DNA from 2 places in the Paenibacillus agaridevorans genome. Region 2 is predicted to be linked to the other one. Evidence: riboswitches for the same ligand, from Rfam matches in the RefSeq annotation. Region 2 holds a riboswitch; the other holds the start of a gene.

Region 1 (15,579 bases), 1.9 Mb from region 2:
TCCCATTTTTCATCATAACTTTCGAAATGTTTAAATCTAGGCAAAAATAACGCGACATAAGGTCCTATGTTGCTCTTATTTGAATTTTCCAGCATGAATTCGTAAATTCCCTTCGTTTCCGGAAGATCATATCTCTGAATCATATTCCCAATTGCTGAAACAAGTAGAACTACAAGTTTAGTAACATCCTTATTCTTATTATAGATATCAAGAAGGGTTTGAGAAAACTTCGGATCATTAAATAAATCTTGATAATAAATGGAAACCTCTAACCTGGGCGTTTTCTCAAACTCTTTTAGAGCAAGAAACAGCTCTCCATCACTCAATTTATGCCAATCAGACACTTTCTCTTTTAATAGTCTGATTTTTTCAATATTTTTTTTAGTGTCCATATTGTTCTATCATCACCATTTTCCTTAGACCTTCCAATTATCTCTTGTGTTCTGTGAATGTGGATTAGTAGGAAATTCCATAACAATAGACGCACATAATAATCAGTTTGTTGCGGTAACCTGTCCGTTTGTGTAATATCAAGATCTTTTTCTAATGGCAAAGGCAAAACGGCGGCAGAATTTTATATGTTGTCCCCTGCGAGTCCGGCTGCGTCAAAGATTCGCAGGGTATATTTGTGTTTTTTTTGGAGAGCAGCTCAAGATTTCCGCTTGTATGCGCGAACCGCAAGTAGATACGCGACGATGAATATCCCGAAGCACCACGCAAGAGCGACCCAGATATCGTTGCCTGTCGGTTGACTAGACAATAGAGCTCGGATGGTTTCTACGATAGAGGTCACCGGCTGGTTTTCGGCAAAGGCGCGCACGACTGACGGCATTGTTTCGGTCGGCACAAAGGCCGAACTGATAAACGGCAGGAAGATAAGCGGATAGGAAAACACGCTTGCGCCTTCCACCGAAGTTGCGGACAGTCCTGCAATCGCCGCGACCCATGTCAAAGCCAGAGTAAAGAGCAAGAGTATGCCCGCTACGGCAAGCCAAGACAATATCCCCGCCGACGAGCGAAATCCCATCATAAACGCTACGAGTATGATGACGAAAACGGATATGGCGTTGGATACCACCGAGGTCAGCACATGCCCCCACAACACGGCGGAACGCGAAATCGGCATGGAGTGGAACCGCTCGATTATGCCACGTTGCTTATCTAAAAACAGGCGGTACGCCGTATAGGATATACCGCTCGCAATCGCAATTAGCAGTATACCGGGCAACAGGTAGTTGACATAGTTTTCGGTACCGCTCTGTATTGCACCGCCAAACACATAGACGAACAGCAGCATCATTGCAATCGGAGTGATGCAAACCGTGAAGATGGTGTCCAAGCTTCGCAAAATATGGCGCATAGAGCGTCCAAACATTACGCTCATGTCGCTGAAAAAATGCTCATTCATGTTAATGCCCCTCCTTTTTACCAATGATAGCGAGAAATATCTCTTCTAATGTAGGTTGTTTTTCCACGTACTCCGTCTTTGCGGGCGGGAACAGCTTTTTCAGCTCCTCAAGCGTGCCGCATGCAATAATCCTGCCTTTATGCAAAATAGCAATTCTATCGGCAAGCTGTTCGGCCTCATCGAGATACTGAGTGGTCAAAAATACCGTTGTACCGCCGCCCGACAGCTCCTTAATAACCTTCCAAGCCTCAATGCGCGCCTCCGGGTCCAGGCCTGTGGTCGGCTCGTCGAGGAAAATGAGCTGAGGTTTTCCGATCAGGCTCATGGCAATATCGAGCCTTCGGCACATTCCGCCCGAATAGGTGGATACCTTGCGGTCGGCGGCGTCGATCAAGTCAAAGCGATTCAATAATTCATCCGAGACATGACGCGGATTTTCTAAGTGTCGCAGCTTGGCGATCATGATCAGATTTTCCCTCCCGGTCAACATTTCGTCCACGGCGGCAAATTGTCCGGTCAGACTGATCGCATTCCGCACATTTTCCGGTTTTGACGCGACGTCAAATCCGTTGATGGCGGCGGTGCCTCCATCCGGTTTGAGCAGCGTGGTGAGAATTTTGACAATCGTCGTCTTGCCCGCGCCGTTGGAACCAAGCAAGGCGAAAATCTCACCTTGCTTTACGTCAAAATCGACACCCTCCAGGACTGCTTTGTCCTTAAAAGACTTTCGAAGACCTTTCACTTCAATTGTTTTATTCATCCCGACTCCCCTTTTACTTTTTATCCGTTACCTTTTTTAGGGCTTTATTTACTTCTTGATTAACAGATTCTTGGTAGATGTCAGCATAAGTTTTTGAATCTTTGATCAGATCGTCGCAGAAAGCCGCTACGTCACTGCCCGTCACTTCGAGCACGCCTTTATCCAAAGCCGCGCCCTCTTTAAAAAGATCGACTATCCCCGAGAGCAAATCCGTCCCTTCCGTTAGCTCGACAGGGCCTACCTTAAAGAGATATTTTTGAATCTCTTTATATACAATTTGATAATCCCGCGGGAGCGCTTTGACACGCGCCATGTGCGCTCGCCACTCTTTTTTACCCTGGATGATATCTTGTATTCTCATGTTCTCCTCCTATTTGCCTAATTTTTTAGCGATATTATTGTTGAGTTGCTTGCGCCACTTGTCGCGATAAGACTTTGCCCCTTCTTCGCCGGCCAGAGCCGAACAAAAGCCTTTGATATCATCACCCAAAACCTCTTGAATACTCTGTCCGTCCGCCGCCGTTTCTTCGAGCAGGCCAAGCACACCGTCAAGGATTGGCATGAGGTTGCGACCGGTGAAATCGGAGTATCGCCAAAGATTGGCATTAATTTCAGCCCATGCTGCCTGATAATCTGCTGGCAGCTTTTTGGCGCGCGATTCAAATTTTTTCAATTCTTTCGTCATGTCGCTGCCGGTGATTTTTTCCCAAAAATTCATTGTTTCCCCTCCTTCAACTCATTAATCTTTGATGAAACGAACTCCCATTTCTCCCAGATCCTCTGCAGTTCCTCGCGCCCAGCATCGTTGATCGCGAAAAACTTTCGCGGCGGTCCCATATCGGAAGGTTTCTTGGTGATCTCCACCAGCTTGTTTTTTTCAAGCCGGATCAGGATGGTGTAAACCGTTCCCTCCACAACATCCGTGAAGCCGAGGGCGTTCAGCCGCCGCGTGATTTCATAACCGTAGGTTTCTTTGCGGCTTATAATTTCAAGGACACAGCCCTCAAGCACCCCTTTAAGCATTTCCGTTAGATTTTCCAGACCAATCACTCCTTGCTATTCTGTATCACTGGTATGAAGTGTTACTTACTACTGCTATAAAGTAACACGTAGTAGTTGATTTGTCAATAACATTATAAGCCTCAACCATCCACGACTTTCGTCCGGTTCCGCCACCTGCTGCAGTCCGTTCCTAATTATGCCGATTTCCGTTACAATGGAGTTATGTCTTTTGAAGGAGCGATCGTTCATGAATTACGAACAGAAAGTGATCAACGAAATTATCGAGTGGGAGCGCCGGCTATTTAAACCTCCAGGCTGGCTGGAAAAAACCTCAAAAACGATCGGAACTCGAATCAACAACCTGATTCCTCCTAAAGTTCACAATATTATTACAACAACCATTAGGTCGATTGTGCGCACGGCGCTGTTCGGCGCTGAATATACACCTCAAAGGCCCGTACAACGGTCATCCGATCTGGAACTTGCCGATCAAGACGCCCAACAATTGTTTTCGTTATACCAAAAAATCGCGGTAGCCGAAGGCGCCGGCACGGGAGCTGGCGGCATTTTTCTAAACGTTGTGGATTTCCCCGCGCTAATCGCGATCAAGATGAAATACTTGTTCGAACTAGCACATGTATACGGCTATGATACTAAACATTTTTCGGAACGCGTCTTCGTTCTAAAGGTTTTCCAGTTGACGTTCTCCGGGCCAGAACAACGCGCTAGACTGTTGGACTCCATCAAACGTTGGGACGTGGAGAAGCTGCAATGGCATTCGGATGCCGATTACTCCAAAAACATGGACTGGGAAACGTTCCAGAAGGAATACCGCGATGCTATCGACTTCCGGAAAATGCTGCAGATGGTTCCGGGTATTGGCGCGGTAGCCGGTGCTTGGGCCAATTACACCATCCTCGAGGAGCTGCGTGAATCCGCGACGAACGCATATCGCATTCGAAAATTGAGAGAGGCTGCCCCTATCGAGGGGTAGCCTCTCTTCTCCTTGTGGGTGCTTTATTTAACGGCAGCCATTATGCTTGGAATGCTGTCGGAATCACTTTGATCTTCAACCGTCTGACTGGCAATGATCTCGCCCTTTTCATCCAACGCTTCAATTGTATAAGGTGTGGAGGCTGCTTTCGGAAGCACCGCATACCACAATCGCTGTTCCCTTCCGTAGTCAACAATCTTGGCTGCTTTCTCGCCGCCCCCTTCACCTTCTATAATTACCTTCACTTCTGATACACTTGGGTTGACAATTTCTCCGAATACAATTGGGAAAGGGCCTTTTATACCTTTATTGCTGGGCATGCTCATATAATTTAAGAGATGCGTATCAAGATGAACGGAAATTCCATAACCTCCGCCCATCTCCCATTTCCAGGCGCCTATCCATGTTTCACGTACGAATTCAAGCTGTAGACTTGTTCTTCCCTTTTCTTTGAAACCTTCGAGAAATAACAGCGCGCCTCCGTTCAAAAATTCCTTGTGAACAACTGTTTTGTTAGAATCACGAAACTTCTGTACGGCTTCCTCCGGTGTCCTCCCTACGGGGATCCTTATTGTTTCCTTCAAGCCCGTGGCTCGCGAATATCTCCAATCGGCCAACCCACCAGGTTTTTCGTAGATATAAACCATCGATGCCATAAGAAATAGAGCCACTATTGCTGCAATCGGCCCAATAAACCATAAACGTCTCGAAAATTTCAGCTTACGTATGTCACTCACTTCCTCTCTTGGCATTCTAGATTTAAAAAAGAAAAAGGCAACTGAAATTTACAGCTGCCTCCTTGTCCGTCTTATTTCGGGTTGTTCAGTCGAATTTTATTCCAACAAAGCGGACGACTCTTCGTCATCGTGTCCCTTGCGCTCCACGAGACGATCGGATCGAATCGTCTGATGACCGTATTCGTAGATCGATGCGGCTACAATGAACAGGCGGTGTGCGCTTTCTCTGCTGTCGTCGCTGTCTGAGGTCGCCTCCTTCATAAACGCATTGTTCTCTTCTTCGATGGATTCGGCCTTCCAGCTTTCCGGCTTGACTTTTTCCTCGAACTTAAGAAGAACGTATTCGTTAAACTTGATCAAGCTCTCCAAATGCCGGTCATATCTCCGATTGATCTCCTTGGTTCGCTCTGATTGAAAATAGTGTTCCTGTACGGTTTCGAGCACCTCATAGCCCTTCTGCAAATTGTGCAGCAATTGCTTATAGACGACTACCTGCCGCGTCTGTCGATACTTTACCCGCTTCAGCTTTTTGAGCTCCTCTTCCAGCAGCTTGTACTTGTCCGTCAGCGCTTGCAGTCCGTCCGCCAGCTCCTGTTTCTGTTCCCGAAATACTTTCTCCTTAATCTCGTCGGATATAGCAGTTCGGAGCAGCAAAGAGAGCTGGTTGAATACCCGATGGATCTGCTTCGTAAATTGTTCTCTTGGATCCGGCGGCACGAAAATAATATTAACCAGGAAAGCCGCTACGATGCCGATCAGGCTGAGCAGGAAGCGATTGAGCGCGAACTCCCAGTCGCCGGATGCTTCCATCACGCTGACGACCGTTACGAGCGTCAAGCCGATGGACTCCGACATTTTTAATTTCATGCAAATCATGATCACAAGTATGCAGACAACGCCAATCGCTATGGGCTCGTTCGAAAAATAGGTGCCTGCGAGCAACGCGATGATGGCGCCGAGCGTGTTCGCCTGAACCTGCTGAAGGAAATATCGCCAAGATCGATAGATCGTCGGCTGCAGCGCGAAAATAGCCGCGACCGCCGCGATAACATGCGGAGTAAATTCGAGCCACATACTGACGTACAGCGCCAGCGTGACCGCAATTCCCGTTTTCAACATACGAGCTCCGAAAGTCATGAAGCACCTCCAGCCCGACGAATCCAACCATCCGTTTCGCGGATCAAATCTCCCGCTGTCGCCATCGCTTTGTCCAAGTCGGCCGGTTTTTCCGTAATCAGACTAATAACTTCATTTACTCGTTCCGCATAGGCATGTGGTGCGAGTGGGAAGGAATCGACGATGGCTGCCGCTCCTTTTTCGTTCATCCAATACGTTTCGTTAATGGCAAACAACACTTGATTTAAGCAGGATATCGTCCGATAAAGTTGTCCAGCCACGTATGATAAATCCTTTTTGTAAATCCCTTTCCCGGCCCCCTCGTACGAGAAGCCCGCTTCCCACCAAAACCGCCGAACGATCCCTTCCCGCATCTTGCTTGGATATGGAACCGTCTTCGCCTTCATTGCCCCGATGGCTCCATACGGATCCCATAAAATATTGCACAATGCCGCTTCCGCCGCATAAACGGCATTAACGAAACCATGCGGATGGCCCGGTTGGTATTCGATCATTATATCTCCGGCGATGCATTGCTCCAAGACAGTCGATACTTGGCCAATGTCGCGATAGAGGAAATCGACAGGCTGGCCATCAATCTTAAGCCAACCTCCGCCGTTAATCCACGGCCCCCATTCGCCGATCTCCGTAATGATATCTTCCCGCCGCTCGTCGTCTAGAATAGATGCAACTCGCCGAATCCCGGTAATATCGAGCCCTTCGCCGCCTTCATAATAGATGCCAATATCGATGTCGGACAGCGCGTGTCCTGTGCCTCTTGCCCTTGATCCGCCAAGCACGATCGCCTTTACGCCGTCGACTTGTCGAAGTTGGTCCGTAATTCGGATTATTGTTTCTTGCGCCGCCAATTCTCTCTCTCCGTTTCCATCCATCTTGTCGATCCTTAGTGTATCATATTACGGCACAATGATCACTCCGAACGCGACCGAAAGGAATTACAACACATCCAGAAAAGTTCCGAATGCTCCAGCCTGACGGCCCCTCAGCACGCTGGGATCATAAATCTCGACTGAAGCGCAGCGCAGACATGACACGAACAGATAATGGTGATGCTGAATATCCAACAGCTTGCTTAGACCCGCTCCCGTCATAGCCACTTCGGCAGCTTTACATTCATTGTGTCCGCATTTGGCGCAAACAAAGTTGTTTTCGATGGCGTGGATTTCGTTTATATCATCCTCATACTCATCCGCCTTTTGTGGTTCCCCTTCGCCAAACATACCGCTCTCTTTTTCCTCCAAATGTTCGGGCAACACTTCATGCTTGCATTCCGGACAAATATCACCGCTAAGCCGAACCTCGTTTCCGCACCATGGACATGTCACTTCCAACTTCCCCGCCTCCTTTGGTTTGTTTGACGACAATACTGCTTTCGTATTCCCTTTATTCTATCTATACGTTCTACTGACACCACAACTTCTGCATCTCCGCGTCGTACTTCTTTTGCGAAAAACTCATTGCGGCTACCTTGTTCAGCCATTCCACCCGATTACCAATAAGCTCGTAATCTGCCGTTAACTCCTCAGCCGTCGTTTGGTCGATTCCGATTCTGTGCCAATAGACTGTCGTCCCATCCATTTCCACGTCTGCGATCAGCAACGTACACCAGACATCGCAATCGTCAGGACACATTAGAAGCGGCAGACGTACGAATGCTTTTGAGGAGCGATGTCTGCTTAAAACAAAGGCCGAATCTTTCTCGTGCGATACCCAGTCCACGATTGTTGGAACTAAACCTTCAAAGTTGTTTTCGGGATATAGGCGAAGTAAATAGATATCGAGAGGAATGCCGTCAATGACAATACACTCATGCTCGAAGTCGCAATACTTGCTGGTCATCTTTACGACTTCTATTTTGTTTGATTCCATAGTCACCAGCTCCCTGTATTCTATGTATCCATATTAGCATATTTTGGATGAAGGGCAGTACAGTAGTATCACCGCATGACAATTATTACGCAGAAACGAATGATTTAAAACCAGCGATTAAAGAAGCGGCAAGCCCCAGGCCTGCCGCCACATTACTATTGCTGCTATTTGCTTGACTGTTCGCGTCAACCCGGCTCCGGATTCTGGCCGCTGACGCGGCGCAGCTCGTTGGCAAGGCGGTTAAACTCCGCTCTCGCTTGAGGATCAGTTGTCGCCATATAGGCGGCGCTCAGAAACCGGATGATGTTATTGGCATCCTTCGGATCCAGCATCTCCTCTTCCTCCTCCTGCAATAAGGTATTGACCTGGGCAACAAAGCTGTCCCAGCCGCCCCAGCCCCCGTCTTGATTCATCTTTCTCGGACAATTTTTGCCGCTCCAGTCGTAGTGGCGGCGCAAGCGGTCCGTCCCCCAGCCTCGTTCTTTGAGCATGGAAGCGGTTAAAGCGGCGGCATTGGCTAACGTAGCGCTATAATTGCCGCTTTCGGTTATTTCGATGGAGATCGATGTCCGATTGCCGCTGGTTGCAGAGTTGCCATCCCCCGCATGCCAGGCGACCTCGGTGAGCGGAATACATTCGATCGCTTCCTTCTGGTCGATCACAATATGATAAGAGGCTGTTGCCGAATTAGACGGATTCGTCAGCCAGTTTCTTTCGTTCCTTGCGGTGCTGGAAGAGTTGGCCGTATTGTGGATCGTGATCGTAGTTGCGTTCAGCGGCAAGCCGGGACGTCTATTGTTCGGCGTCGATCTTGGGATGTGGTCTACGATATACGTATACAACAGGATATCCTCCTCTCTCTCGTCCGACGTCCTATAGCATATGCCGGAACGCCGTTAAGGGGGAGGGCGATTGTTATCCCAGCAAGACGACTCTCGCTCTGGGATCCCATTCGATCGGCACGCCAAGCAGCATGGCAAGCTCCCTGGCTTTGACGTAACCAACCGACATCGACAGTCTCGAAGTCAGCTCCACGCCGTTGATGGTCACCGCCGTGCCCGTCCAGCCCACTATTGCTCCTAAAGCTTCTGCGATTTTTCGCGCCGGCACCCATGTTACCCCTTTTGTTAAATAGCCCGTGCCGATGACTCCGCCCTGCCAAGTGACGGGAATGATCGACGCGTCTTCGAATCCTCGTACCATGGTCTGTGGCGCAGCCGGCACATCATATCTTCTCAGACCGTATTGCTCAATGATTCGCATCAGCTTCGTCGCGTAAGCCGGGTCAGTCGCATAACCGCTAGCCAAAAGCATGGAAGCCTGACGTTCCGGCGTGTTCGCGGAGCGCACTCTTTCGTACCGCGGAGCTTCCAGGAACAAATCCAGATCCTTGTAAAAATGATAGAGGCTTTTGTAAGCCCGGAACGCAGCCTGCATGCTTACCGTCTTGCCATCGATATACTCCCAAGTGCCTTTGACGACCGCCTGTCCCTGCCAATAAGGATTGATAGGACTGCCACCGACCTTGATTCCGCCCAGATTGTTCCAGGCATGGATCTCCCCGCCGGATTCCAGCAAACTCTGCGCCATTCGAACCGATGGAAACATCCTGGACCCTTCCGACCATACGAGCTGAACCGTAGGCGCAATTGCCGCAAAAAACTGCTCTCTTGTCATTTTTGCCATTGCTTTACCTCCTTTGGCTGCTACGCTCTCTCTAACTGTGTATGCGCCGGCTTGGCAAATGGAAACGGCTCCCCGTCCTGTTGGACGAAGAGCCGTCATCATAAGAGGTTGTTCAAAAAGTCCGCTTCCCATCACGAAGTATACCAAGAAGCTTGCTCGACATCGAATATTGAATTCAGGCGAAACTAAGCGAATGCTTACGAAGTATGTTTCCTCCGGAAACATTGCAGGTGCTCACGTAGCTTCCACTACGCTCCGCTCCTCAGTTTCTACCTTCATCCAATCTTCTCGGTGCTGAAAACCAGACTTTTTGAACACGCACATAAAGCTACTTACAAGTTATAAAATTTCTTGCTTTGTAAAAACAGTCCGCGCGCAGCCTCTTCGGACGCGATCCCTTTAACCCTTGCAATGCCGAGCACGGACTCCCGAGCCATCTCGGGCACGGTTGCTCTCCCGCTAAAGGGGCCTTCGAAAGGCCATGGTCCGTCGGTCTCCGCCATCATAAGCTCCACGGGATAACGACGAACGACCTCGATGATTTCGTCCTCGTAAGCAATGTCCGGCGTAACGGAAATGTAATACCCCGCCTCCGCCATCCGTCTCATCGTATCCGGGCTGCCCTTGAACCAGTGAAAATGTGCCTTCCGCACGCCGTATTGCTCAAGCAGCGAACAGGCTTTGTCGGCGTCCTCGTAGACGGCATGAAGCACGATCGGACGATCCAGCTCCGCGGCGAGGGCGACGAAACTCTCAAGCAGCAACAAATACGGCGTCTCGTCAAAAGGCTCACTCGCCTCCTCGGCTTCCGTCCGCTTGTAATACGGCAAGCCGACTTCGCCAATCGCAAATGCCTCGCCCGCCGCATGCCGCTCCCTTATCCAGGTCAGCAGTTCCTCTCTCTCCAGCTCGGAAGGCGCCTCCTGCTCCGGATGGAAGCCATAAGCGGGATGGACACGCCCGCGATGGCGGAGCGCCAACTCGCGCGTTCGGATCGAGGAAGCCAGATCCATCGATACGGCGACGACCGTCTCCACGCCTTGGCTAAACGCTTCCGCCAGCAGCTCCTCCTGCTTTTCGGGGGGATAAAGGTCGACATGAAGGTGAGCGTCCACAACGGGAAAGCTATCAGACATGATCATCATGATCATCCACCGCCTTTCCGTCGCCCTGCAGATGTCCGTAGATGCGGGCCTTCAATTCATTAAATCTGGGGTCGGTCCACAGAGCCTCCCGGCGCGGCCGCTCAAACGGCACGACAATCTCGTCTACCGCGGATGCAGGCGATGCTGACAAAACGATAATCCGGTCGGAAAGGTAAAGCGCCTCTTCGATGCTGTGCGTGACGAGCAGTACCGACTTGCGATGCGTCTCCCAGATCGACAGGAGCCACTTCTGCATGTGAAGCCGCGTCAAAGCATCAAGCGCTCCGAAGGGTTCGTCGAGCAGCATCAGCGTACGCGGCGACAAAAGCGCGCGTAAAAACGAGACGCGCTGCTGCATTCCGCCGGACAGCACATGCGGGTAAGCTCTCGCATACTCCGCTAGCCCCACGCGAGAGAGCCATTCCTTCGTCATGGCCTTCGCCGTCCCTTTGTCGATGCCGGCGATCTTAAGCGCCATCTCGATATTGCCGGAGACGGATCGCCACGGAAGCAGGGCGGCTTGCTGCGGCATATAAGCAACATGGCCGCGCTCGCCGGTCGTGTTGCGGCCCCCGATGCGGATCTCGCCCGCATCCGGTTGCCGAAGCCCGCCGATAACGCCGAACAGCGTTGTTTTGCCGCTGCCTGATGGGCCGATCAGCGAGACGAACTCCCCGTCCTCCACTCGCAAGGTCAGGTCGCGCAGCACTTCCTTCGTCCCGAAGCTTATGCCAACGCCATTTACGTCAAGCTTCATACCGCTCTCCCCCTTCCCTGACCGGCGGACGCCAGCGAATGACTATTCGTTCCGCCCACGTTACGAGTCCGAACATGACCATGCTTACGATAATGATCAGAATAACGGCGGCGAACGCCCGCTCCGGCATAAAGCCGCGAGAGGACAGAACCATAAAACCTCCGAGGCCAAGCTTCGGGGCCAGCATGTCGGCGATGACCGCCCCTAACATGCTGTACGTCGCGGCAATCTTGAGGCCGGAGAACAGATGAACGGCGGCGCTGGGAAGCTCCAGCTTCCAGAACAGCTCCGCCTTGCCCGCTCCGATCATGCGCATATAATGACGCAGTCCGGCATCCGCGCTGGCAAGACCCGACAGCATGGCGACCGATACGGGAAAGAAGCAGACGAGCATGACGAGCAGCGTCTTGGGCAGCGTGCCATAGCCGAACAACATCGTCAGGATGGGTCCCAAAATGACGACGGGCACGTTCTGAGACAGGATGAGCAGCGGGTAGACGCCTCTGCGCACTCCCGGCAGCAGATGCAGCAAAGCGGCGAGCGCAAAGCCCGCCGCCGAACCGCCCGTAAAGCCCAGCATCATTAGCTTGAGCGTCGCCCACGTATGCGCCATGAGGCGCGGCCAGATCTCGATCGCCTCCAGCACAACCGCCGACGGAGCCGGGATGCGCCAGGCATCCACGATTCCCAGCGAGGCGGATGCCTGCCATAGCGCGATCAGAGAGCCCAGCGCAAGCGCGGGCGGCCATAGCTTGGCCCACGCTCCCGTTCCGGACTTTTTCCTACTGGCCATCCGGGTATTTCTCCAGCAGTCGGCCCATGGAGGCACCATTATCCGGATTGTAATAGATTTTAATCTGGGAAATGACCGAAGCGCAGCCCATCTCCGTCATCGCTTCGTTCATTCGCTGCACGATGTTCAGCAGCTCGGACAGCTCCCCCTCCATCGTCGTCTCCAGCGGAGCCACCCGATAAGGTACGCCCGACTCCTTAATGATATCGATAGCGCGATCCACGAAAGGAAGGACGCTTGCCCCTCCCGGCGTGCTCGGCAATATCTGAATGCTTACCAGCGCGTTTGCCATCTGTTTGTTCCCCTCTCCGAAGTTAGCTTCAATCCGACCGGAGCATCCGCTCCATTGGCCGATCCGTCCTTATATGCCTGACTACCACTACTCCCGTTATTTCGGCAGGAACTCGTTCGTGAACGCCTTCTCCGCTTCCAGCTTGCCCTCGAGCAGTCCATGATCGAACATCCAGTTTGCGTAATTCTCCCATATGCTCAGCTTCTGCTCGCCCCAGCGCGGCGCGTCGTCCCGATACTTCGGGCTGAGCCACTTCTGGCTGGCGCGCACAAGATCCGCGTTCAGATCCGGCTCCGCCTTGATCAGCACTTCAGCCGCATCCTCCGGATTGTCGATCGTGAATTGATAACCTTCGGCCGCTCCCGCCGCGAACGCCTTCACCGTCTCGGGATCCGACTGGATCTGCTCCTCGTTCGTCACCAAGACCGGCGTATAATAGTCCAGCTTGTCGCTGTAGTCCGTCAGATAAACCATGTTCAGCTCTTCGCCGCGCAGCTCCGCCTCGACGCCAGTCCAGGCATAGTAGATCCAAGCGAAATCGATATCCCGCTCCACGGCCGCAAAGAAGTCGCTGTCGCCGATGCTCATAATGTCGACCTTGCTGACATCGCCTCCGTCCGCCTGCATAAGGGCGTCGATGACGGATTCTTCTACCGGAGCTCCCCAGCCGCCATAACGCTGTCCTTCGAATTTTTTGGGCGAATCGATGCCTTTCGCCTTCGGCGAGGCGAAACCCGAGGTGTTATGCTGAATGACCGCGGCGATGGAGACGATCGGCACGCCAGCGATGCGGGCCATCGTGACCGACTCCTGGTAGCTGACGCCGAACGCGGCATCGCCGGAAGCGACCATCGCATCGGCGCCGTCTTGTCCCGGTTGAATAATCTCGACGTCCAGGCCGTGCTTCTCGAAGAAACCGTTGTCCCGAGCGACATATAATCCCGTATGATTCGTGTTCGGCGTCCAATCGAGAACGACCTTCACCTTCTTAAGCTCCTTCTCGCCACCAGCGCCGCCATCGCCTTCCGGCTCGTTGCCGCCGCAACCGGCGATTGTCAACGTCAAGGCCAGCACCGTCGCCGTGAGCCCTCTTCCCCATAATCCCTTCTTCTTGTGCAGCATGCGTATTTCCCCTCTCCGCCTTCTATGTCTTCTGGATTGACGTTCCTGCTCTTCCCCTTATTCCAAAAAAACTCGCCCTCCTGTTCAGGAGGGCGAGTTGCAATCGGCTTGGTACGCGCTTGTCATCGCGATTCGCGCGCAGTCCCAACGACTGTACGCCAAATCACGAAGAAGCGCTCGCTTCACGTTCCTACGCCGGCATTATCCGGATCAGGTATACGGGTCGGAATGTTGTCATTCCCTCTCAGCCGGCCTAACCAGCTCCCCGGAGCATATTCGGTTTCGTCAATTACGTAACCAATTATAGCAGACTCCGCGGGTAATGCCAGCATTATTTTCCCATGCTTAACGTTCTATACGCTCGCCGGCAACTTTTTATACCGTTTCCGCACTCCGATCACAACCATGATCAGCGGAATGGCGACCTGGTAGATGGGCATCATCTTCAGCGTAACGGCGAGTCCCGGCCAAATATGAAACGTATGATTGGGCTCCAGAAACGTCATCGCATAGACGACGACTCCGATGGGAAGCAGCAGATTCCGGGTCTCGATGCCTGTCGAGCTGTGAAAGACGAACACGGAAGCGAGGTACAGTGCCGTTATCTTCACGTACAGTCCGATAAACAGAAGCAAGGTCACGATAACGTCGAGGCGTTCCAGGAAATTGGCCAACCGGATCAGTTGCACAGCTTGCAGCAACGGCAGCGAGGTAGCGCCGGCCAACGCGGGCCCCAACACGCAAAGAATCAGCATATTCATGAAGATAAGGAACAGGGATACGCCGCCTTGCGACCATATCGTCATTTTGGTTATCGATTTTTTTTCATTGACCAGACTCCAGAAAACGAACATGACGAAAAGCTGCCCGAACGGAAAGGAAATAAGATCAGGAAAAGCCGCTTGGAGTACGGGCATAGGTCCATTTTCCATGATCGGAAGGATCTGGTCCAGTTTCACGAGGCCGCTAAAGAACAGCAGGAATACAATGATGAGGTAGCTACCGGCTGCAATCGGGAACAACATCTGCACGACCCGAACAAATACTTCCACGCCTTTGCTAGCCGTATAAGCCGCAACAAGCAGGATGCACAGCATAATCGCCCATTGCGGCGTAAATGGCAGCAGAGCGGCGGAAGTCAGCTCGCCGACATCCCGTACGTTCCTCATGCATTCGTAAGCGAACCACAACGCAAAAACGCAGCCCAGCGCGGCGCCGATCGGTTTGCCGAAATGGATTTTCAACAGTTCCCCAAGGCCAGCTTCCGGCGCTCTTCGCTGAATAAACAGATAAATGGTCGTCAACAGAAGTCCCGTCGCAACGGCAATTGCCATGGCGATCCATGAGTCTTGTTTCGCTTTGATGCCAAGCTCGAACAGCGGCGTACTGCCGATCAAGAACAATATAATCAGCAGCGCAAGCTGACTCTTGCCGATTTGCTGTCGCAAAGCCTTTCCTCCCTTCATTCGATTCCGGCGCCTCGCTACTTACCAGTATCCTCCTGTATTTGCTTAAAGTTGTTGCCGCTTGATCCGGTCGTGGACAGTTTGAAAGACACATTAACCGATACTGTCGTCGCTGGGAAAGTCTCTCTCCAGTTCGAGACTTCCTGCTTCCATAACTTCGGATATTTTTTGTGGATGAGATTGCCGAAGCCGACGACATCCGCTTTGTTCGCGCTGATCGCTCTCCAGCCGCTCAAGGCAGTGGAACGGATTTCCTCCTCGATTTTCCGCTCGATTGCTTCGATCTTATCCGGCTTGCTAATATCGCCCTTGCAATTGTACTCCAGCAGCGAGCCCTCGGCCTTGATGTCCACGTCGATTCGCCATTTGCCGTCCTTGTAGCTTGGGGTCCGTTTCGACTCCGCCCGCACG
Region 2 (15,579 bases):
GTTCCGGGCATCCATCTTATTCTGGGCGGACATACGCACCATCTGCTGGAAGTGCCGCTTATCGTTAACGGAGTTATGATCGCGGCAGCGGGGAAGTTCGGCGAATACGTCGGACGCATCGAGATTGGCTGGGATGAAGCCCGGTCCGAGCCCTTGCTGCGCGGGCAAGCCATTCCCACCGGCGCCTACGCCGAGAGACCTGCGGCGGAGGATATTATCCACGAGTTCCGCGAATCCAGCCGCGTCAGTCTGGGACGAGTGGCCGCCTTTCTCAACGAACCTCTACCGTCTCATCCGGGACGCGAAAATCCGCTTGCCAATCTGCTCGCGATCGGCATCAGGCGATGGACGAATGCCGAGATCGGGATTGTTAACGCAGGACAGCTGCTTGGCGGTCTCGCGATTGGGGAAGTAACCGCCGGAGAGCTTCATGCCATCTGTCCTTCGCCGATTAATCCGTGCCTGATGACCATCGCCGGGTCCAAGCTGAGGACGGCGCTGGAGCAATCGCTCCAGGAGGAGTTCGCTTCCAAGGCGATCAAAGGCTTTGGCTTTCGGGGTGAGGTGCTCGGAGGCCTTGCAATTGACGGCATGACGGTGGAATTCGACATGCGCCGGGAGCCGATGGATCGTATCGTCGAAGCGCGAGTAAACGGCTCGCTTCTGGAGGACGGAAGGCTCTACGAGGTAGGCTCGATTGATATGTTCAGCTTTAAGGTGGGCTACGAGTCTTTGGCCGAGGCGGAGAGTTATCGCTATTATTTGCCGGAGTTCATCCGCGATGTGCTGGAGCGGGAATTAAGCTCCGAGCCTTCGCTAAGGAGCTGCAAAGAGAAACGTTGGCTTCGTTTGTAAGCTTTTGTCGTCACATTTTAGAAAATTTCGGAGTTTTTTGTCGAACAATTAGCATATTATGGTTGCGAAAATTCGCATTTTCACGTAAATTAACAATACAAGATCGTATTTCCGATATGTATAGTTAGGGACGTCACAGCGGGGAAGGACCGAGAAAATGCGTTTGCTATCCGTTATGCAATGCAAGCCGGGAATGAGACTGGCCAAGAGAATATTTTCGGAAGACGGCATCGTGCTGCTTGGCGAGAGGATGGAGCTTACCAGCCGACTAATCACGAGGCTTGCCGAATGCGGGGTTCAATACGTATACATCGAAGATGCGCGAACGGAGGATATTAATCCCCCCACCCTGATCCGCGAAGATACGTTCCGAATGGCGGTTAAAGAAATCCGTACGAATTTCCGCACGCTGATGGAGCGGCCTAATAGGAAAAAGGGCTCCGCCTACCCCTATATCGCCCAGCCCTTTAAAGCGATGATGAACTTAATTATAGATGATCTGTCCAATCAGGAAGATGCCATGATCATGCTTATGAACATGGGAACAGTCGATCATTATCTGTTCCAGCATTCGCTGAACGTTTGCGTATACTCGACGCTGCTTGGCATGTCGAGCGGTTACTCGCGCGACGAACTGACGACCCTTGGTCTCGGAGCTCTGCTGCATGATATTGGCAAGACGCAGATTAACGTCAATGTACTAAAGAAACCGGATCAGCTGACCAGAGAAGAATTCGAACTTATGAAGCGTCACCCTCAGCTCGGTTATGAAATGTTAAAGGATCAGCCGAACTTGTCGCTTCTCGTAGCGCATTGCGCCTTCCAGCATCATGAGCGTTTGGACGGCAGCGGATATCCGCGAGGCATCAAGGGCAATGAAATTCATGACTACGCGAAGTGGATCGGCTTGGTCGATTCTTACGACGCCATGACGACAAACCGCGTGTACCGGTCTCCGATGCTGCCGCATGATGCGATGGAGCGGTTGTACGCGGGCACGGGCACTTTGTACGAGCAGCGGATGCTGCAGCTGTTCAGGGACAAGGTGGCGATTTATCCCATCGGCATGTCTGTCCGATTAATGACGGGTGAGCGAGGCATCGTCGTAGATCTAAATTCCTCCTACCCGCACCGCCCTGTGGTACGAGTCCTCAGCAACGAAGCGGGAGAAGAGCTTAAGGCGCCGTACGAGATCGATCTGTCCAAGCAGCTTACAGTCATGATCGTCGGAGTAAACGACGAAGAGACGGACGTGCCGCTTGTGTCAGGCATTTAACTGAACGCCGAGCCATTGATGCTTGCATTTACCGCAATGCAGCGATGGTTGTTTCAAGAGGCCCGCAAGGCCTCTTTTTTCTGTCGGTTTTTGGATGAAGTCCATCCGGGCGACGTTTTTACACCATTTTATTTGCTTCCTCAAACATCTCACATTACAATAATAGAAGATATGATGGCAAGCGGACTTTTTGAACAACCTCTAGAACGGAAGTTAGGTGCTGAAAGCTGATGAAACCGATGAACAAGCTGGATACGACATGGCCGCATTTGGGCATGACAACCCGCGACATACTGCCTCCTTTGACTCCCTCCAATGACCCTTGGGATCCGCTTAACTCGCTTAAGCAATTCGGTCGCCATGTACTGACAAGCGTGGAGATGACGGTTACGAATTTATGCAATATGCGCTGCGAGCACTGTGCCGTAGGCGATACGCTGGTCATGATGGAGCCAGCCAAAATTCCGCTGGACAATATGCTGCGTCGTCTGGACGAGGTCGAGCATCTGCAGACGATCAGCATTACGGGCGGCGAGCCCACCTTCTCGGAACGTACCGTCAAGGAATATATGCTGCCGCTTCTGCAATACGCGAGAAGCCGGGGCGTTCGCTCGCAGATTAACTCCAATGTAACTTTGCCTTATAACAGGTACGAACTTTTGGCTCCTTTCCTCGACGTTATGCATATCTCGTTTAACTACACGTCGGCGCAGGACTTCCATGAGATCGGCTTCGCCAAAGCGGGTCATGCCGTCTCCAAGGAAGCCGCAGCCAAGCTGTACGCACGAATGATCGACAACGCCAAGCGGCTCAGCGATGCAGGCGTGCTCGTATCCGCCGAATCCATGATCAATTATCGGACGCACGAAAAGATCGATCAAATTCATGAGCTGATTCTCGAGATGGGCTGTCAGCGTCATGAGGTTCATCCCATGTATCCAAGCTCATTCGCCCGCGATCTGCCCGTCATTACGAAGGAGCAGATGCGCAAAGCGGTAGAGCTGCTGCTGGATCGCCGCGATCCGTCGGTCTGGATGCTGTTCGGCACGTTGCCTTTCTACCAATGCAGCGACGATGCAGAGGATCGTAGACTGCTCAGAAGATTGGCTGGCGAGCCTAACGTGACGGTCAGGAACGATCCCGACGGACGGAACCGTCTCAACGTCAACTTGTTCACGGGCGAGGTGTTCGTCACCGACTTCTCCGATGTGCCGGCGTTCGGCAATATCTCGACGTCCCGCCTCGACGACGTATTCGGCAAGTGGCTGGATCACAAGCTCGCCCGAAGCGTAAATTGTTATTGTCCCGCAGCCGCTTGCTGCGGTCCCAACCTGCTAGTAAAGGATATGTATTACGGCGACGTCGATTTCCACATGCGCGAAGCCAAGCTTGAATAGAAATAGAGGAAGGAGGGATAACCCGCATGTCTATAAGGACAATCGTGCTTATCGCGGTAGGTTTGCTGCTTATTTATTTGATGTTCACCGTAGGCGCGCCGTTCTTGCTTGCATTGATCGTAGCGATCTTTCTGGAACCGCTGACCGTATTCCTGATGAAGCGATTCCGGCTCAACCGGCTGGTGTCCGCCGTCATATCCAGTACATTGTTCACGGTCATTCTCGTCGGTCTCATCGTGTTGCTGGGAATGAAGATTATCGCAGAGCTGATTGCATTTCTGGAGAAGGTGCCGAATTACTTCGAAAATGCAAGCACTTTTGTCGACAACCTGCTCGTTGACGCCAGAGGGCTGTACCAGAATCTTCCTCCGGATGCCATCGCGACGCTGGAAGAATATCTGATGAGCCTAACGAACACGATTACTTCGATGGTAGGCAAGCTGTCATCGACTGTCTTGGGCTTCGCTTCGACGCTCCCGGGCATGTTTATCTTCTTTATCGTCTTCCTGGTTGCCGTCTACATGTTCAGCTTTAGCCTTAATACGATGAAGGCATCCGTCTTGTCCTTCTTCGACGAATCGTCGCGTTCCCAAGTGGACCAGGTGCTGAACAATCTGCGCAAGTCGATCTTCGGCTTCCTGCGCTCCCAGATTATTCTTAGCGGCATGACCTACATACTTTCACTGATCGGTTTGCTCATACTTGGCATCAAATATCCTATGGCTATCGCGCTGCTCATCATTATTGTGGATATTTTGCCTATTTTGGGCACAGGCTCCGTGCTTGTCCCATGGGCATCGTATTTGCTGCTGACGGGCGATATCTATACCGGCATCGGGCTGATTGTGTTGTTCCTCGTCATTACGGTATTCCGCCGCATCGTGGAGCCGAAAATTCTGGGGGATTCCGTCGGTATCGGCGCGCTTCCGGCACTGATCAGCCTCTATGTAGGCTTTAAGCTGGTCGGCGTTATCGGAGTATTTATCGGTCCGCTCGTCGTCATTATTTATATGGCGGCAAGGCAAGCGGGGCTGTTCCAGCAGAAGATCAAGCTGTAAGTGTTTGGGAAAGTTAGGGTTGACAGCAGCCGCGAGCACGAAGTATAGTCAAACAAGGAAATCCACTAGGGGCGCCGAAAGGCTGAGATAAAGCGATTGCTTTGGTCCCTTTGAACCTGATCTGGGTCATGCCAGCGTAGGAAAGTGGGACATAGGATACCGGCTTGCCGGTCGCCGAAGGCAACTTCGCCGGCTTTGTGCAAGCCTAAGTATCAACGTCATTGTACGTCTGCGTGAGCGGCGTCGACCATTAACTTTCTTATATGTTGAGTATGCCTCCAGGTGGAATTCCACAAATTCCATGAGGAGGTTTTTTGTTATGCCGATTATGACAACGCCATTGCCGGGAAGCCGAAAGGTCTATGTAGAAGGGAGTCATTCTTCCATTCGCGTGCCGATGCGCGAGATAGCGCTGACTCCCAGCCAGTCGAGAAGCGGAGAGGAGACGCCGAACGAGCCGGTGCTCGTCTACGATGCGAGCGGTCCATATACGGATACGGGCTACCGGGCCGACGTCAGAAAGGGGCTGCCGCCGCTACGTGAAACATGGATCGTGGAGCGTGAGGATGTCGAGCGATATGAAGGACGCGAGGTGAAGCCCGAGGACAACGGCTTCGTATCCGAGGAGAGAGCCAGGACGAGAGGCGCCGAAATATTTCCGAACTTGGATCGCAAGCCGCTTCGAGCGAAGGAAGGACGCAATGTGACACAGCTTCATTACGCGAGACAAGGCATCGTTACGCCGGAGATGGAGTACATCGCGATACGCGAAGGGATGGAGCCGGAATTCGTAAGGGACGAAGTGGCAAGGGGGCGGGCTATTATCCCCGCGAACATCAATCATCCCGAATGCGAGCCGATGATTATCGGACGAGGGTTCCATGTAAAGATCAATGCCAACATCGGCAACTCCGCCGTTGCCTCCTCCATCGAGGAAGAGGTAGAGAAGATGACGTGGGCGACCAGATGGGGAGCCGATACGATCATGGATCTGTCGACAGGCAAGAACATCCATACGACCCGGGAATGGATCGTTCGCAATTCGCCGGTTCCGGTAGGGACCGTGCCGATCTATCAGGCGCTAGAGAAGGTGAACGGCAAAGCGGAGGATCTCAGCTGGGAGGTATTTAGAGATACCTTGATCGAGCAGGCGGAGCAAGGCGTCGACTACTTCACGATCCATGCGGGCGTATTGCTTCGGTACATCCCGCTGACGGCCAAGCGCGTAACGGGCATCGTATCTCGCGGAGGCTCTATTATGGCAGCCTGGTGTCTGGCTCATCACAAGGAGAACTTCCTGTATACGCACTTTGAAGAAATCTGCCTCATCATGAAGCGTTACGACGTGTCGTTTTCGCTTGGCGACGGCTTGCGGCCAGGCTCCATCGCGGATGCCAACGACGATGCGCAATTCGCGGAGCTTGATACGCTGGGAGAGCTGACGAAGATTGCCTGGAAACATGACGTGCAAGTGATGATCGAAGGGCCCGGGCATGTACCGATGCATTTGATCAAAGAAAATATGGACCGCCAACTGGAAGTATGCGACGAAGCGCCGTTTTACACGCTGGGTCCGCTGACGACCGACATCGCGCCGGGCTACGACCATATTACGTCCGCGATCGGAGCGGCGATGATCGGCTGGTTCGGCACGGCGATGCTCTGCTACGTAACGCCGAAAGAGCATCTGGGGCTGCCGAACAAGGAAGATGTCAAGGAAGGCGTTATCACTTACAAAATCGCTGCCCACGCGGCGGATTTGGCCAAAGGCCATCCTCGCGCGAAGCTGCGGGACGATGCACTCTCCAAAGCGCGCTTTGAGTTCCGCTGGCGCGATCAGTTCCATCTATCGCTTGATCCGGAGCGGGCAATGTCCTACCACGACGAGACGCTGCCGGCGGAAGCGGCAAAGTCGGCGCATTTCTGCTCCATGTGCGGCCCCAAATTTTGCAGCATGCGCATCACGCAGGACATCCGGGAATATGCGGAGCAGAACGGTCTCGATACGGAGGAAGCGATCGAAGCGGGGCTCAAGGAGAAGTCGGCCGCATTTAAGGCCGGAGGCAACGAAATCTATGCGTGACGGGATGGCCGGCGGAGAAGGAGGCGGAGCTCCCGCTGCCATTGCCGGCGCCGGGGGGCAGCCGGCCGGCTCGAGCGCGACGTCGGAGGACGGTCTTCGCGCGAGCTGGAGGGAACGTTATTCCCGCCAAATCCGTTTCGCGCCGATCGGCGAGGCCGGGCAGCTTCGCCTCCGCCAAGCCAGCGTGTTGATTGCAGGCTGCGGAGCGCTCGGCGCTTCGCTCGTCCAGCATATGGCAAGAGCCGGCGTTGGACGACTCGTGATTGTAGACAGGGACTATGTGGAGCCTAGCAATCTGCATCGTCAAACGCTGTTCGACGAGGAGGATGCCCGCAAGGTTTTGCCCAAAGCGAAGGCTGCGGAGACAAAGCTTCGGCGGATAAACGGAGAGGCGATTATCGAGGCGCATGTGGCAGATATAAGCCAGCATAATGTTGGCAAATTCGCAGCCGGTACCGATCTGATCCTGGACGGAACGGATAACGCGGCTACTCGACTGCTGCTCTGCAACGAGGCGTTCCGGCTTGGCATCCCGTTTATATACGGCGGCGCAACTGCTTCTCAAGGCATGAGCGCGATGTTGGTCCCAGGCCGGACGGCTTGCCTGTCCTGTTTGATCGGCCAAGAGGATGAGGCCGAGGAAGGAGATTCCTGCGATACGCGGGGCGTCTTGTCCGCGACAGTGGAATTCGTGGCCGCGCTACAGACCGCCGAAGCCGTCAAGTGGCTGACAGGCAATAAGGCATCCGTCCGCGGAACATGGTTGAATGCGGATGTATGGAATTTTGCCGTTCGGGAATATAAGCTGCCGTCCGGAGTTGCTTCTTGCGGAAAATGCGGCCGCCAAGCGCGGTCGCACAGCGCAGAGGTACATTCGGTCGAGAGCGGCTTGCGGCAGCGTCTCCAAGACGGCGACGATGTTAACTTCCCGGATAATCGTGAGCGGGAGTCGCGCTTGCACGGGCGGCGATCGACGGCGTTATGCGGCCGGGACACGGTTCAAGTGACTATGGGTTTCGCGCTCGAGCTGGAGCGGGAAGTTAAATATTTGAAGCGGCTTGGGTGCGGCGTAACCGTTAATCCTTACTTGGTAAAAGCTGAGCTGCCATCGCCTTGTACAGAGAAGCTGGTGCTGTTTCCGGACGGCAGAGTGCTGGTGCAAGGCACGTCGGACATGGCGGAGGCGGAACGGATATGCGACGAATATCTTAGTCGCCCTAATCGAAGAGTGGAGGGAACGGCTGGATGAGCAAAAGAGTGGACTGGGAGAAAATCAGGTTATATGTCATTACCGCGCCGGATGCCCACCCGGGCAAATCGGTGACCGACGTGATGGAGCAGACGCTCATCGGCGGAGCGGGCATGCTGCAGCTGCGCAACAAGACGGGATCAAGATCGGAAGTGCTGGAGCAGGCACGGGCACTGAGAGTGCTGACCCGAAGATACGGCGTGCCTTTTATCGTCAACGATTATCCCGATATCGCGCTGGAAGTCGATGCCGACGGCGTGCATCTGGGGCAGGACGACATGTCGATTAAAGAAGCGCGGGCTTTGCTAGGCGACGATAAAATAATCGGCATCTCCACCCACTGCGCGGAGCATGCCATCGAAGCTGAGCGGGAGGGAGCGGATTACATAGGCGTGGGGCCCGTTTTCCCGACGAATACGAAGCCGGGCAAGGCGGCAGTGACAACGGCTTATGTGGCGGAGGCCGCAAGTCTGGTGTCCATTCCATTTGTAGCGATAGGCGGCATTACGACGGACAATGCGGATGCCGTCATCTCTGCGGGGGCCAAGCGGCTATGCGCCGTGTCAGCGATCGTGGGAAGCGAGGATCCTGCGGCCGTCTGCCGTGAGCTTCTGCATAAGCTCACGGCAGCAGACCGGGCAGAGGAATCTTCCAAGGCCAATGCGATTGCAGACGAGCGGGAAACGTCCGGGCATAAAACTGAAGAAAATGTAACTTTATCGCTGAACGGCAGTTCCTATCAAACCCGCTCAGCCACTCTCGATTGTTTGCTTGCGGAGCTCGGACAGCGCGACAAGCGGCTTGTAGCAGAGGTAGACGGCGAGATTGTGCCTCGGTCGCGCTGGCAGGAGACGACGCTTGCGGACGGACTGCGCATCGAGCTCATTCAATTCGTGGGGGGAGGCTAGAAAATGATGAACCAGCAGAATGGACTGACGATCGCGGGAGTAACGTTTGGCTCGCGGTTTCTGTTCGGGACGGGGAGATTCCCCAGTCCCGCCGAGCTTAGGGAGTCGCTAGTCGAATCCGGCGCCGAAATTGTGACCTTCGCCGTTAGACGCGTCAATCTGGAGCATACGGAAGACGATTCCGTGCTGCAGCATCTGGAAGGAAAAAAGCTGACTTACTTGCCTAATACATCGGGCGCGCGAGTGGCGGAGGAAGCCGTTCGGATTGCCAGATTGGCACGGGAGGCCGGACTCGGCAATTGGATCAAGGTGGAGATCAGCGGAAGTCCCGTTACTCTTCTTCCCGACCCCATCGAGACGTTAAAAGCGACGGAGCAGCTCGCCAAAGAAGGTTTCGTCGTATTGCCGTATACATCGGATGATCCGATTCTTTGCAAGCGCCTGGAGGAAGCGGGCGCAGCCGCGGTCATGCCGGGAGGCTCTCCGATCGGGACGGGACTTGGACTTCTTAATCCTTATCATCTGTCGCTTATTATCGAAGAGGCGAATGTTCCCATAATTGTGGATGCGGGAATCGGCTCTCCCAAGGATGCCGCGGAAGCGATGGAGCTTGGAGCAGCTGGCATTCTGGCCAATACGCCTGTAGCGAAGGCGGGGAATCCCGTTAGAATGGCGAAGGCTTTCGCGCTTGCTATCGAAGCGGGACGGATCGCTTACGAGGCAGGACGCATTCCGAGGAAAAGATATGCTTCCGCCAGCAGCGACGAAGCCGGTTCCCTGTTTGCCGCGGGACCGACATGAGCGCGTACTCGCGGAGGCAATCCGTTATCGTGCTCGGAGGCGGTATTATCGGCTTGTCCTGCGCCCTCGAGGCTGCGCTTCGCGGTCATAGGGTAACGCTTGCGGAGCCGGGCAGAATCGGCGGCCAGGCGTCCGGCGCCGCTGCCGGCATGCTGGCTCCGTATTCGGAGAATCCCGAGGGGGCCGATGCATTCTTCCGCCTCTCGCTGGGCAGCCTGCGCCTTTATCCGGAATGGATTCGCAGCGTGGAGGAGATATCGGGCATGTCGGTAGAATGGGAGAGATCCGGCAGCTTAAACATCCTGCAGCATGAAGCCGATCTGCTGCCAGCCGAGGGCAGAATGCGGTGGCAGAACGGCTGGGGAGCCGGGGCGGAGCTGATCGACAAGGATGAGCTTCGGGGATTGGAGCCTGCGCTTGCCGAAGAAGCCGTCGGGGCTGTCTACCTACCAGAGGAGAGCCACGTGTACGCGCCGAAGCTGGTCGAAGCGCTTGCTGCGGCATGCAAGCGTACAGGCGTCCAAATACTGGAGCACGCCGGCACTGTCGAATCGCTTCACCGATCGGACATCGGCGGGAGCCGAATCGCCATGAGCGGACTGCCTGCCGTGCTGGCTGCCGATCGTGTCGTCCTATGTCCAGGTGCATGGTCCTCGGCATACGAACAACATTTGGGTCTGAATCTGCCTGTCCATCCTATAAGGGGCCAAATTTGTTCTTATTCCTCTCCCGCGCAATGGAGAGAACCTTTGCGGCACATCGTATTCACCAGCCAGGCTTACTGGGTAAGCAAGCGGAACGGCACGGTCGTCTGCGGGGCATCGGAGGATGTGGCGGGTTACGAAACCAGCGTAACAGAGCATGGCATTGGGCGATTAACGAGGGCAACCGACCGTTTTCTACCGGACCTGAGGGGGAATAAGCCTGCGTTTGGCTGGGCTGGGTTGCGTCCTGCCACACCGGACGGGATGCCGCTGATCGGAGCTGCGGGAGGCAAGGGAGAGTGGCTGATGGCTGCCGGACATTACCGCAACGGCATCTTGTTAAGCCCGGCAACGGGTCGGCTTATCGCCGATCTGCTGGACGGCGAGCCGGATGAGAAGAAGCTAGCCGGACTAGCCCCTTTTGCTCCGGCAAGGTTTACGGCAAGACAAGGGTCCAAGCAAGCTACGGCAGGGCACATATATTGATGCAAGAAAGCATGTAGAAGCAACGGAGGTGCGAATTGCATTGATATCCCATATTACCAACGATCAATTGCTGGCGAAGGAAATCATCGTGGAGAGGATCCGGGATTCGCTGTCCAATAAAACCCCTTTCTTTCTCGTCCGGATCGGCGACGGCGAAAATTTTGTGCTGTCGCAGGATTCGGTCTACACGATGCAGCAGACACTAAGCCAGTTGTGGGTGAAAATCGCAAACGAGGGCCGCAAAGGCGTTCGTATACCCAATATCGAAATCCGCGACCGTATGGTGGAGGCGATCAAGGAAGCCGATATCGTAGGCGTTCTGGCGCAGAACGACAATACGATCAGAGCGCATCCCAATCATAAACGTCCGCTTACGGACAAAATCTTCAACCACTTCGGATTGCAACCCAAAGCGTTGTGCAATGCAATCGTCAATCGCGAGCTGATCTATTTCAAGCCCTTCTGGGAAATGCTGTCGGAGCAGGGCAGCCGCGTCATTTTGATCTCCAGATGGGCCGGAGGGACAAAGCAGCGGCTTATTCGGCCGCCCTACAATCTGAGCATTCCGTTTACGCTGCCCTTCGAAAGGTATGAAATGATGGACGAGACGCTGGCCAAGATCGAAAGCAGGCAGGACGAATTCGATATCGCCCTTGTTTCTTGCGGCGTCAATGCTGTCGTGCTTGCGCACGAAATTACGAAGCGGACGGGGAAGGTGGCCATGGACTTCGGCATCGGCTCCCAGATTATTTCCAGCGTAAAACTGAAATAAGTTGGAAAAACTAAGAGCCCTCCCGGAGGAAGATGATTTAACCATCAACCCTTCCGGAACGGCTCTTTGCCGCGTATTGGGCATATACAGCGAGACCTGCTCTATGGGCCAAGCGGGGGCACGCCGTGTCACGCCGTGTCCTTAAAACGACCAGCGAAGGATAACGCCAGCTTGCGTCAAGCCTCCGCCGAAGCCGTGAAGCAAAACGTGATTCCCCGCTTGCAGTCTTCCGTCCTTGACGGCGTCATCCATCGCAAGCGGGATAGAGGCGGCCGACGTGTTGCCGTACTTCGCGATAGAAGACAGCGCTTGATCCTCTGAAAAGCCGCATCGCTCGCATAGCGCCTCTATGATTCGCTGATTGGCGTTATGCGGAGCGAACCAATCCACTTGATGCGCAGCCAAACCGGCGCTCTCAAGCAGCTCCGAAACTCCTTCCGAGACGCTGGAAAGCGCCCATCGGTACACCTCGCGTCCATTCTGTACAAGCTTGCCGCTCGGCACAAGATCGTATTCGCCGATTCGCGACGACAAATGGCTGGCGTAGACATGCCGTCCGCCGTTGCCGTCGGTCCGGGCGAAGGAGCCCAGGAAGTCTCCCTCTCCATCAATAGTTCGTTCCACCAACACGGCGCCCGCTCCGTCGCCGAACAGTATGCAGGTCGTACGATCGGAGTAGTCCGTAATTTTGGACAAGGCATCGGCTCCTACGACCAATATTTTATGATGAAGCCCGGTCATGAGAAGCCCGTTTGCGAGCTGCAGACCTGCGGTGAAACCCGCGCAGGCGGCTTGGATGTCGATCGCTCCGCATTGGGCTATGCCAAATTTGGCCTGAATGCCAGCCGCGATGCTGGGGAATATGGTATCTGGCGTGGAGGTGGCTACAATAATGTAATCAACATCGTCCAGTTGCACATCGTACCTGGAAGCCAGGTCGGCAACCGCACGGCAGGCCAAATCGCTGGTATATTGATGCGGCGCCGAAATTCGGCGTTCGCTTATGCCGGTCCGTTGCACGATCCACTCATCGGAGGTTTCGACCAGCTTCTCCAGGTCCGCGTTGGTCATGACATTGTCCGGCACATAAGTTCCTATTGCGGCAATACGGGAGTTGGATCGGTAAGCGGCTTTGCTTGGGATATCGGCTTTTCTGCTCACGGGTCTACACAACCTTTCGTATATTTTTATTATTGGCACCTGGTACTAATATCTGATACTAACATCTTACCTTTTGTAAATACGGCTGTCAATGAAATCCGCTGACGCTGATCAACGCTGATCGTATGAATAACCTCTCTCCTTTCGGCAAACGATAAGACTGGAATCTGTCGCAAAGGTATCATTATCGGATGACGAACAGGAGGAGGATTGATTATGATAATCCGCTCTCGCGGCGCTTGGACGCTGCTAACGGCATGCATCGTGCTTGGAGGCATGCTTGGCGGCTGCTCTATGGAGAAACAAGGCGATCTTGGCAATAAAAATTTGCGCACAAATGAAGTGCGTTACGATGCGAATGGCAATCGGCTGCTGACGGACAAGCGATTCGCGGATGATCAGAAAAACGAAATGAACCGGGTCAATGGCCGCAGGCTGAGCAGCAACAATCTCGTTGGCACCCATCGCAATTATCGGTTGGAAATCAAGCCGGAATTCGGCGAGAAGCTGGTGCAAGAGGTGGCGGGCATTCATCATGCGGTCGTCATGCTCGCGGATTATAACGCCTACGTGGCGGTATCGTTGGACAAGGAGGCAAGCGGCGACGGAATCGGCACGCTAAGCCGTACTTACATGGGGTTGTCCGGAGCCAAGGGAACGGAGGCCGGCAGAAGGATTGGAACCCTGTCGACAGGACAGGAACGATTGAACGACGAGCTGACGGAACAGGTTTCTTCGGCACTCAAAGCCATGCGGCCCAATATCGAGCTGGTGTACGTCTCCGCGAACCCTGATTTCGTAGGCCGGATGAACGCCTATCAGAACGATTCCCTGCAAGGCTTCCCCGTTCAGCATTATATTATGGAGTTTAACGGAATGGTTGAACGAATCTTCCCGCCGCGAACGACTAAAAGCAGCGATGAGCTGATTCGGCCCTATGGCCATCGATTCAGCGGCAGATTGCTGGAATAAGCTGAGTTTGAAGAGGTATTTATAGGACCGTCTCCGGGCCGCCGCCGCCGCGCTCCCAAAGGAGGCGGTTTTTTGTCGTTTCGTCCATTCGTCACAGCTTGCCCGGTCATATAGTATTCTAGCTGTTTCATATCCATGCTGGGAAAGAGGCGAGAAAATTGACATCAATAAAGGAGGAGCACCGCATCGAGTCTGCGGACGAGCGAAGAACCGTGGCGATCATGGGTTTGGGCTACGTGGGGCTGCCACTGGCTCTGCTATTCGCAGAGCAAGGATTTCGAGTGATCGGAATCGATCCGGATGCTTCTAAAATTAGCAAGCTTCAGAATGGCAAAAGCTATCTTCGCGAAATAGAAGACGCAGTGATTAACGAGGCGATTGCGGAGCGATTGATTCCGACAACGCAGCATTCCGCAGCTCGAGCAGCCGAGGCCATCATCATCTGCGTGCCGACGCCGCTGACGGCTTACGGCACGCCCGATCTCGCCTACCTCAAAATGGCGGCGACTCAAGCAGGCGCCGGCTTGCAAAAGGGGCAGCTCGTCGTCTTGGAGAGCTCGACTTACCCCGGCACGACCAGGGAAGTGCTTATGCCGCTGCTGGCCAAGTCGGGTCTGCGAGCGGGAGAGGACTTCCATGTCGCGTATTCCCCGGAGCGGGTTGATCCCGGCAACGCGGACTTCCCCATCCATCGTATCCCCAAGATCGTAAGCGGCATAAGCGATCGCTGCCTGGAGAAAGTATCCGAGCTGTATCGTCATGTCTTCCCGGCCGTCCATCCCGTCTCCAGCACGGATGCAGCCGAGATGACGAAGATCATGGAAAATGCCTACAGGCTCGTCAATATCTCGTTTATTAATGAAATGGCAATCGCCTGCGATAAGTTGGGACTCGACATTTGGGAGGTAGTTCAGGCCGCATCGACGAAGCCGTTCGGTTATCATCCCTTCTATCCAGGTCCCGGCATTGGCGGCCATTGCATTCCCGTCGATCCTTCCTATCTGCAATGGAAGCTGAAGCAATACGGCATGAGCTCGGACTTTATCGGCTTGGCGAACGGCATCAATCACCGAATGCCGCTGTATGTCGTGCAGCAGCTAAAGCAAGGCGTTGCTCCCAAGCCGCTGGCCGACTCCTCCATCCTTGTATACGGGGCGGCTTATAAGTCCGATATTGCGGACAGCCGCGAGTCGGCATCGATCGATATCATGAAGCTTCTTATGCTGGAAGGAACCAAGGTTTATTACGATGACCCCTATATCAGCGAACTTGCGGTCGGGGAGAAGAAGCTTCAGAGAACCGAGCTGACGCCTGAATTTCTGGCGAGCATCGACGGCGTCATTATTGCGACGTATCACAGCGGCATGCCGCTTGATCTAATGATGGAGCATGCGCCGCTGATTTACGATACCCGCAATGTGACGAGAGGCCGCGGAGGGCGCGCCGTTACGATGAGGCTTGGGAGCGGGGGCGTTTCATGACTGTGATGCGTATTGCGATCATCGGATGCGGGGCCATTGCGGAAAAACATGTTGCGGCTATTGCCGAGTTGGGCGGCGGGGCGGAGATCGCGGCGCTTTGCGACATCTCGGAGGAGCGACTCCGCGTTTTCGCCCATCGCGCCGGAATCCCGCGGTTCCCGGGAGCAACGCTGCATACGGATATCGATGAAATGCTGACGCGACCGGAGCTCGATCTTGTTGTCGTGGCGACGAGCAGCGACTCCCATGCCCGGATCGCGCTGCGTTCGCTTGAAGCGGGCAAACATGTGCTGGTCGAAAAGCCGCTTGCGTTGTCCATGGGCGAGGCAAGGGAGCTTATCCGTCTTGCCCGAGCAAAAAAGCTGGAGCTGGCCGT

The links. Region 2 has a riboswitch for thiamine pyrophosphate ahead of thiC (phosphomethylpyrimidine synthase ThiC). Riboswitches for the same ligand answer to the same signal wherever they lie in the genome.
Region 1: another riboswitch for thiamine pyrophosphate. It lies ahead of KJW29_RS06870 (ABC transporter substrate-binding protein); the one in region 2 lies ahead of thiC (phosphomethylpyrimidine synthase ThiC).

Annotation. Positions count from the first base shown of each region.
Region 1 covers NZ_CP075889.1:1,726,359-1,741,937, reverse strand. Annotated here, with positions in the region: gene KJW29_RS06960 (hypothetical protein) at 1-392, opposite strand, end outside; gene KJW29_RS06955 (ABC transporter permease) at 650-1,408, opposite strand; gene KJW29_RS06950 (ABC transporter ATP-binding protein) at 1,410-2,168, opposite strand; gene KJW29_RS06945 (DUF1048 domain-containing protein) at 2,182-2,529, opposite strand; gene KJW29_RS06940 (DUF1048 domain-containing protein) at 2,539-2,886, opposite strand; gene KJW29_RS06935 (PadR family transcriptional regulator) at 2,883-3,191, opposite strand; gene KJW29_RS06930 (EcsC family protein) at 3,418-4,164, shown strand; gene KJW29_RS06925 (hypothetical protein) at 4,188-4,901, opposite strand; gene KJW29_RS06920 (FUSC family protein) at 4,998-6,038, opposite strand; gene KJW29_RS06915 (nucleotidyltransferase domain-containing protein) at 6,035-6,910, opposite strand; gene KJW29_RS06910 (zinc ribbon domain-containing protein) at 6,974-7,363, opposite strand; gene KJW29_RS06905 (hypothetical protein) at 7,440-7,907, opposite strand; gene KJW29_RS06900 (peptidoglycan recognition protein family protein) at 8,093-8,749, opposite strand; gene KJW29_RS06895 (glucosaminidase domain-containing protein) at 8,823-9,593, opposite strand; gene KJW29_RS06890 (TatD family hydrolase) at 9,926-10,738, opposite strand; gene KJW29_RS06885 (ABC transporter ATP-binding protein) at 10,722-11,495, opposite strand; gene KJW29_RS06880 (ABC transporter permease) at 11,485-12,288, opposite strand; gene KJW29_RS06875 (thiamine-binding protein) at 12,278-12,580, opposite strand; gene KJW29_RS06870 (ABC transporter substrate-binding protein) at 12,677-13,702, opposite strand; TPP riboswitch at 13,872-13,980, opposite strand; gene KJW29_RS06865 (GerAB/ArcD/ProY family transporter) at 14,056-15,150, opposite strand; gene KJW29_RS06860 (Ger(x)C family spore germination protein) at 15,186-15,579, opposite strand, start outside.
Region 2 covers NZ_CP075889.1:3,619,222-3,634,800, reverse strand. Annotated here, with positions in the region: gene KJW29_RS15370 (bifunctional metallophosphatase/5'-nucleotidase) at 1-855, shown strand, start outside; gene KJW29_RS15365 (HD-GYP domain-containing protein) at 1,013-2,131, shown strand; gene yfkAB (radical SAM/CxCxxxxC motif protein YfkAB) at 2,371-3,528, shown strand; gene ytvI (sporulation integral membrane protein YtvI) at 3,555-4,586, shown strand; TPP riboswitch at 4,644-4,746, shown strand; gene thiC (phosphomethylpyrimidine synthase ThiC) at 4,906-6,669, shown strand; gene KJW29_RS15345 (ThiF family adenylyltransferase) at 6,662-7,918, shown strand; gene thiE (thiamine phosphate synthase) at 7,915-8,826, shown strand; gene KJW29_RS15335 (thiazole synthase) at 8,830-9,627, shown strand; gene thiO (glycine oxidase ThiO) at 9,624-10,817, shown strand; gene KJW29_RS15325 (GT-D fold domain-containing glycosyltransferase) at 10,846-11,589, shown strand; gene KJW29_RS15320 (ketoacyl-ACP synthase III) at 11,731-12,750, opposite strand; gene KJW29_RS15315 (YhcN/YlaJ family sporulation lipoprotein) at 12,967-13,722, shown strand; gene KJW29_RS15310 (nucleotide sugar dehydrogenase) at 13,881-15,203, shown strand; gene KJW29_RS15305 (Gfo/Idh/MocA family protein) at 15,200-15,579, shown strand, end outside.